Regions from separate parts of the Psychromonas sp. CNPT3 genome, predicted to be linked through region 2. Evidence: predicted binding sites of a transcription regulator. Region 2 holds the regulator's gene; the other holds the start of a gene.
The links. The regulator ArgR, encoded in region 2, controls arginine synthesis, uptake and breakdown. The targets are predictions, from matches to a motif close to ANTGAATANNTATTCANT.
Positions count from the first base shown of each region.

Region 1: a site for ArgR is predicted at 1,814-1,831, ahead of PCNPT3_RS04540 (YjiH family protein). Genes of this name have one in related genera too.

Region 1 covers NC_020802.1:1,024,402-1,028,740, forward strand. Annotated here, with positions in the region: gene PCNPT3_RS04535 (MarC family protein) at 1-330, opposite strand, end outside; gene PCNPT3_RS04540 (YjiH family protein) at 344-1,690, opposite strand; gene PCNPT3_RS04545 (GGDEF domain-containing protein) at 1,918-2,937, shown strand; gene PCNPT3_RS04550 (fumarylacetoacetate hydrolase family protein) at 3,080-3,694, shown strand; gene pheS (phenylalanine--tRNA ligase subunit alpha) at 3,914-4,339, shown strand, end outside.
Region 2 covers NC_020802.1:580,870-585,208, forward strand. Annotated here, with positions in the region: gene tyrA (bifunctional chorismate mutase/prephenate dehydrogenase) at 1-182, shown strand, start outside; gene hpf (ribosome hibernation-promoting factor, HPF/YfiA family) at 236-670, opposite strand; gene PCNPT3_RS02600 (type IV pilin protein) at 972-1,370, opposite strand; gene argR (transcriptional regulator ArgR) at 1,395-1,847, opposite strand; gene PCNPT3_RS02610 (transporter substrate-binding domain-containing protein) at 2,230-3,003, shown strand; gene mdh (malate dehydrogenase) at 3,127-4,071, shown strand.

The DNA.
Region 1 (4,339 bases), 440 kb from region 2:
CATTGGAAACACTGAAATATCTTCTAATGTGCCACTATTGGTCGTTTTGGTGTTTTGAGTGATCATTTGAAAAGAGGTATAAAAGAGTAAACAGCCCCCTGCAATACGCAATGAATTAATATTAATACTTAAATGTGAGAAAAGCGCTTCACCATAATTACCAAAAAGGATCAAAATGGTGGCGCTCATAAGGACGGCTTTCACCGCCATAAAATTACGAACACGTGGCTCATGCATGGTGCTTAAAGAATTAAATATTAGTGAACTTCCGATAGGATCAATAATAATAAATAGTGCTGTTAATGCATGTAAATAAACCGTCATGTCCATAAATATACTCGTATTAAAAAATAAGGTGCGCCACACCCGCAATAACAGGTAGGGTGACTAAAGTGCGTAGTATAAACACAATAAAGAGCTCTGCAATATTAATCGGAATTTTACTGCCTAATAAAAGAGCGCCAACTTCACTCATATAGATAAGCTGAGTGACTGACATCGCAGCAATAATAAAACGCGTCATATCAGAGCTAATGGAGGAGGCTAAAATCGAGGGAATAAACATATCAGCAAAGCCCACTACAATTGTTTTTGAGGCGAGTTCAGCTTCTGGAATATGTAACAATTCTAAAAAGGGAATAAAAGGGTAACCTAAATAATCAAAAAGAGGCGTGTATTCTGCGAGCATCAGCGCGACAGTGCCCACCCCCATCACCACAGGTAAAACACCAAAAATCATATCAACAGCATTTTTTAGGCCATCTTTAAGTGTTTCTTTTACACCGTTAGCGTGCTGCGCTTTATTGAGTGCTTGTTCGAGTCCCCAAGAAAAAACAGAGTGGCCTTTAGGGGTCATTTCACTGTCTTTACATGGCTTAGAGCCATCAATGTAAATATCTTTTTTCCAACATAACGGTGGCAATTTAGGCACAATAATAGCGGCCACAATACCGGCTAAACAAACGGCAAAGTAGAAAGGTACAAAAAGGTGCTCTAAACCAACTTGTGCAATGACCACGAGTGAAAACGTAATTGAAACCGCTGAGAACGTTGTACCAATAACGGCTGCTTCTCGTTGCGTATAAAATTTTGCTTCGTATTGTTTATTGGTTAATAAAATACCCACGCTACCATCACCGAGCCAAGAGGCTAAACAGTCAATCGCACTGCGTCCGGGTAGGTTAAACACGGGGCGCATGACTTTTGTGAGTAATGTTCCAAATAATTCTAATAAACCAAAATTGAGTAACAAGGGCAAAAGCATTCCTGCAAAAAAGAACACACAAAAAAGAACCGGCAGTAAGTCATTTAATACAAGTCCGCCAGTACCCGAAGAGTAAATAGCCTCAGGTCCCACAGTATATAAACTCAGAAGAACAAAAATCGCACCGAGAATGCGGATAAAAAACCAAACGGGGGTGATTTTAAAAAGGGCGGAGAAAAAAGGGCTTTTTTCAATGCAGTCAATTTTAAAAAATCGACATGCAGTGGTCACCAGAGCGCTCGAAACAATGACGCACATGATAATATAAACTAAAGAATCTGCTAATAGGGATTGTAATGCTTTGGAGATGATGGCGATGGGAATGGTGAGTGAGCCTTGAAAGTGTATCGGCGTCATAAATAGCAATAAACCAAGTAGTGACGGTAGAAGGAATGTGAGGCATGTTTTTATATCGTATTTTTTCATATTAAGCTCGTTAATAACCTTAATTATCTCTTTTTTTTCAGTGAATGTCGTTTACAATTAGGCGCTAAGAATACTTGTTTTTAAGTGCCAAGTAAACGTCAAATGCATGCTCAGTGCACATTCTCTGCATAAATATGCACTTTTTGAATGAGTTCGTATTTTTGACTGTTTTACATAGGTCTTAAATTTGCACTATGCTAAAGAAGATAAGTTAGGAGCCAATAACGATGAATAACGATTTATTAGTTCAATCTGCTTCATATTTGAAAAAAGCAGTACCCTTAATGATGAAATATAAAGTACCAACGACCCCGCTTAACTATTCGTTATGGTATACCTATGTATCTGACGAGTTCCCTGAGCTCAATAGTCAATTGGATAAATTGCTTTTAGATCATGAAATATGCCCACCCGTGCAGGCCGAGTCCTTATATCGCGAATTTGTGGCGAGTGAAATAGAATCAGACACTTGGAACATACGTCAAAGTGTTGAAAAAATGTTGATACAATTAGATCAATCATTAAAAGATACGCGTGTAGACACCTCTAAGTTTCAAAAAACATTTGCGAAAAATTTTGAAGAAATGGGGCGTATTGAAGATGAGGGTTGGTCTGTTGATGAAGTGGTTGTGTTGATGAAAAAATTGATGGTAGATTCACAAGAGATGCATCGATCGACACAATTTTTTAGCCATAGTTTAAGCTCTGCTCAAGACGAAATCGGCTCATTAAAAAAAGCATTAGAAAAAAGTCAACGCCAAGCATTATACGATTCATTAACCGGGTTGTTAAATCGGTATGCCTTTGATACGGAACTTTCGACTTTTTTAAGTACAAAAGCCGATGGATTATGTCTTATTTTAGCGGATATTGATCATTTCAAAAAGTTTAACGATCAATGGGGGCACTTGTTGGGTGACCAAGTACTTAAAGCGGTAGGCCGAAAATTTAATGAAAGTATGCGTGATGGTACGACGGCGTATCGATTTGGGGGTGAGGAGTTTGTTATTTTATTGCCGAAAACAAATCTACGTTTGGCGCGCCACTTTGCGGAATCATTACGCCGATTGATAGAAAAATTGAACTTAAAAGATAAACGCAGTGGGCAAATGATCGATAACATCTCGGCGTCTTTTGGCGTGGTTGAATTTCAAAAAGGTGAGTCATTAACCTCATTTATCGCGCGTGCGGATACTTTTCTTTATGAAGCAAAACGTTTAGGGCGTAATCGTGTTCTTCCGATGTAGAGGTATACTCATGATACTTCAAGACGAAAAGTCAACAAGCAAGCTAGATTGGACTTGTTTTTTGGGACGCTAGCTTGAAGGGAATGGATGCTTGTTAATGAGCTATCTTCGCCAGTGCTAATAAAGCATAAAGGTCTAAGTAATGATAAATAAGATCACGTTAAACGATAAGTTGATAGCGCCGAGTAAAATAGTGTGTATCGGGCGTAATTATTATGCGCATATTGAAGAGTTAAAAAATGAAGTGCCAGAAGAAATGGTGATCTTTTTAAAACCAAATTCAGCGATCAGTGAGCATCTATCTTGTGCTGGAAATGAAGAGATACATTACGAAGCGGAGCTGGCTTTTTTGATCCAAGGCGGGAAAATACATGCGCTTGGTTTTGGTCTGGATTTAACGAAGCGTCACTTACAAAACAGACTCAAAGAAAAAGGTTTACCGTGGGAGCGCGCAAAAGCCTTTGATGGTTCTGCTGTTTTTAGTCACTTTATCGAATTTAATGGCGACATTAATAAATTATCTTTAGTATTGAGCATAAATCAGCGCCAAGTGCAGCAAGGCTGCGTCGCATCGATGATTTATAAACCCGCACAGATTTTAAAGGAAGTGGGGCTGTTTATGTCGATGTGTGATGGCGACATCCTCATGAGCGGAACACCAAAAGGGGTGGGTAAGATAAATTCCGGCGATTATTTTGAAGCTACTGTTTTTGCAGGTGAAAAGTGTATTATTGATGCAAAGTGGCAGGTCCCTTAAGTGCTTTTTAGCATAAGATATTTATCCTAAATTAAAATGTTTTTTCTCTTTTTTATGTAAATGTTGCAAAAAAATAGCAAGCATTTTCTTTGCTATTTTTCGTCCAAACTGCAACAGTACTAGCCTTATCCCTCTGATTTAAGTAATATCTTGCATATTCTTTTTTTGTAACCAATTTAATAAATTGTTATTGCTTACTTCACAGACGAGATGAAACTAATGCAGCACCTTGATGAAATCGTTGCTAATGCGCAACAACAAATAGAAAATGCCATAGATGGCAATCAGTTAGAAGAGATCCGCTTACAATATTTAGGTAAGAAGGGTCTTATGACTGAGCAAATGAAAGGCTTAGGGAAATTACCTGCAGAAGAAAAACCGGCTGCGGGACAAAAAATTAATAAAGCGAAACAAGCAATCCAGGCTGTTTTAGTTACACGTAAAAAGTTTTTTGAAAATGCAGTTTTAAATGCTAAATTGGCAGAAGAAACAATAGACGTCACCTTACCAGGTCGTGGTGCATTACTTGGTAACATTCATCCTGTCACGCGAACTACAGAGCGTATTGTTGAATTTTTTAGTGAGCTTGGTTTTGAAGTTAAAAACGGGCCTGAAGTTGAAGATACATACCATAACTTTGATGCC
Region 2 (4,339 bases):
TAAAACGTTATCATCAGCATTTTTCTATTGCCATTGAGTTATTAGAAACCTCTGATAGGGACGCTTTTATTAAACGTTTTCAATCTGTCACCGATTGGATGGGTGATTATTCTTCGCTGTTTATGGATGAAAGCCGGGCATTACTACAACAAGCCTATGATAAACGTGTTTATGATAAATAAATGTGTATAAAAAAAGGAGCGTAAAGCTCCTTTTTCTCCTTAGATTGGTTTCATTATGAGCTGAATTCTTTGTTCATCTTGATTTCCACATCAGATTCAATTTCGATATCATCTTCTTCGCTCATTTCTCCGGAAATATCCCCATTTCGACAAAGATCTTTGCCATGGTTCTTAGCGCGACTTGCTTCGTCTTTATGTAGATATTTATTGAGTTGGCGTTCAACTTTCTGAAATAATTGACCAATGGCGATATAAAGATCATCATGCTCTGCATGTGCAAATACCTTGCCATTCGGTACACCTATCTTCGCTTCAATTTTCACGCCTTGCGGCTCTTTAGTGATGATACAGTGTGGATTAATTAATGGGATTTGTAACTTTTCTAGCTTTTGAAAGCGCTCTTCTATTTTGCTACGCATTGTGTCAGTAATAGTAATTTGTCTGCTAGTAATTTCAATTCTCATATAAGACACCTTTTGGTTAGACACTTATTGTGCTCATAAATAGATTAGACGTTTTCTTAAATTTTAAAAGTGATATCGGTCACGTTTGATCGGCTTTTGATAAGAAGAGGTGTGATCTATGAGCACGCGTTATTTTCTGTATAAAAAAAACAAGAATTACTTGTTGAAACACAAATTTTAGGGCATTGTTGAATGGATAAGTTACCTGCCTTTTCTCCTTTTAATCCCTAATTCTGTCCTTCCTTTTTAAGTATTCTCACTTAAGTTTAGACCTATTTATATTTTTAATCGAAATAGAAACCTTGATGCTATCAAAATGCATACATTACCAACAATGGGGATTTGGCTGTTCATTTTTATCCGAATAATTATCATCTTGATCAACACGAAGCGTTATACATGAATCGGTATCTTTTTCTTGTTGGCTGCCTTTTTGTGCTGCCGCTTCGAGTAAATAAGTTGTCTCATCAGCGCTTAAAATTGAAAATTGATAATAGTCAGTATCCATTAACTCTAATAAAGATTTATCTGTTGTATAGCTGGGATGTAAAAGATGATGACTACTTTGTATTAATTGTGCGTTGATTAAGGTGTGTATTGCTTCTACTCTGCGCGTATGGGTGATAAAGGATACGTAATTGGGATAGCTTAGTGCGCTCAATATGGCAATGATAGCAATACAAATTAACAGTTCAATCAAAGTAAATGCGGAAAACTTAGACATGATCCCGCCTTATATTAGTCTGTGTTATTCAAATAATTTTTCAACTACTTTACAGGTTTCGTCTATTTTACTGAGATCGGTGGGAGTAATGAAAATAGTATCATCTCCTGCAAGGGTGCCTAATATACCTTCGCGTTTTCCGATAGAGTCTAATAACCGAGCGATAAGTTGCGCAGAGCCTGGACTTGCTTGAACGACGATAAGGCTACCATTATGATCTATATCTAAGACAAGATTCTTTAATGGGCTACCTGCACTGGGCACGCCTAATTCGGCAGGCAGGCAATATACTATTTCACGTTTAGCATTGCGTGTTCTTACTGCGCCTGATTTACTCAGCATGCGTGAGACTTTCGACTGGTTAATTTTATGAAAGCCTGCTGATTGTAATGCATCAACGATCTCACTTTGTGAGCTTAATCGTTCTTCTTTTAATAAAGACTTAAAAACATTCATTAATTCATGTGACTGTGTCATATCATTATTACTCAGGTTAGTTCAGAAAATAAGAAAGGCTATCATAAAGACTTTTAATCAATTATCAATTTATTCTGGTGCATAAGTATGCACTATATTTATTTTTTATGCAAAGTGATGCATAGCGCGGTTGTTGTTTTACATTTTTGGTCTACTCCCAAGGTATTAGTAAAGGGCGCTGCTAGATTTCTCTCATTAGCGCTATCAATCTTACTTAGATTATTTATGCCATACTCATGTAGAATACAGGCACTCGTGTTTGATATTTTTGGGATAATTAAGCTAGAGGTGTTTTTTCGTTAAGTTACTCTCTTTATAATAAAGCCGATAGGTGTTAAATGAGGGAGTATAAAGATCATCAATCTTAGGATGTTTACGTATTATGCCCAGATTTTATATTTTATTTTTTGCAGTTATATTCTCCTTTTCTGCTTTTACCCAAGCAGAGGAAGTTACTCATAAACAAGTGGTTCGTTTTGCGACGGAAGCAAATTACTATCCATTTGAATACCTTGATGCGCAAGGCAAGATGCAAGGTTTCGATATTGAAATAGCGAAGGCGATTTGTGAGCAGATGGACTTTGATTGTAGTTTTCAAAATCAACGTTTTGATAGTCTGTTATTAAGCTTAAAATTTGGGCGTTTTGATGCCGTTATTGCAGCTTTAGATATCACCTCTGAGCGTTTGCAAGATGTCGATTTTTCAAACAGTTATTATAAAGTTGATCCTGTCTTTTTAAGACTTGCCGATACAGAAGACATTTTTTCATTAAATGGTAAATTTATAGCAGTGCAAGCAGCATCATCAAATCAGGATTATTTAACGAAATTTAAACCGCATGATAGTTTTGTTATTCCTTATCCGACATTAATAAATGCGTTTAATGCGCTTAAAGATGCGCAAATTGATGCTATCTTTGGCGATCGAGCTGTTATTTTAACTTTTTTAAACAAAGTTAAAAATAATCAGGATTATATACTGTCTGAGATGTCGGGCCCTTTATTAGCTTCTTTTTCGAGTGGATATGGTATTGCGATAAAAAAAGGGAATAAAACATTACAACAACAGTTAAATACAGGTCTGAGTCAAATAAAAGAAAATGGTATTTATCTTAAAATATTTAAACATTATTTTAAGGGAGAAAATCAACGCTAGATCGAGGAATGTTATAACTTCCGCTGTATTTTTCATCTTAGATCACATTTGGTTAACATTTTTCACAGAATCTCAGAATATTGATTAAACTATTTTAAATTCAAAAAGTTTATGGAGATTTTTATGAAAGTTACTGTTCTTGGTGCTGCTGGTGGAATTGGTCAAGCACTCTCATTATTACTAAAGTTAGATCTTCCAGAAAATTCAGATTTGGCGCTTTATGATGTAGCGCCAATCACACCGGGTGTTGCTAAAGATCTTAGCCATATACCAACCAGCGTAAATGTAGAAGGCTATGTAGGAGATGATATCTGTGTTGCATTAGAAGGTGCGGATGTTATTTTAATTTCTGCGGGCGTTGCTCGTAAGCCCGGTATGGATCGTAATGATCTTTTTAACATTAATGCGGGGATCATTAAAAACTTGATCACGCATGTCGCAGAAGTTGCCCCTCAAGCTTGTATCTGCATTATAACCAATCCCGTTAATACCACGGTTGCTATCGCCGCTGAAGTGTTGAAAAATGCGGGGGTTTATAATAAAAATAAACTTTTTGGAATTACCACGCTTGATGTTATTCGAGCAGAAGAATTTGTGGCTAAGAAAAAAGGTCTCCCCGCAGAGCATATTCGCGTTAATGTTATTGGTGGGCACAGTGGTAGTACTATTTTACCCCTTTTATCGCAAGTGCAAGGTGTGCAATTTTCTCATCAAGAGGTGATTGATTTAACTGAGCGCATTCAAAATGCAGGAACTGAAGTCGTGAATGCTAAAGCTGGCGGGGGATCTGCTACTTTATCAATGGCACGAGCTGCCTCTATTTTTGGTGTTAATTTAGTACACGCTTTACTTGGTAAGCAAGGCATTATACAAAATGCTTATGTCGATGGCGGAAATAGCTGTTCACCTTTTTTCACTCAACCTTTATTGTTAGGTAAAAAAGGCATTGAACGTGTATTACCATATGGTGAATTGAGCGATTTTGAAGACAAGAAAAAAGAAGAGATGCTTGAATTGTTGCATGCTGATATTGAAAAAGGCATTGAATTTGTAAAAAATAATAGTTAATAAGTAACCTTTGCCAAAAGATTTTTAAAAGGCCCATATTGATGGGTCTTTTTTTTATTATCATTTAAGCTTGTCGATATTTATCTTTATTTTCATTTTATCGCATACAATGAAAAGCGTTAACCCATCCTAGTATCCTCACTCAAACTCACTTTATCTTTTTAGGTAGAGCCTTTAAACTATTATTAATGATACGTTTTGTTACTTGGAAATAAGCTTTAAAATTCAAACTTTAAGTATAAAAAAGAAGAGATCACGAAGAAAGCAT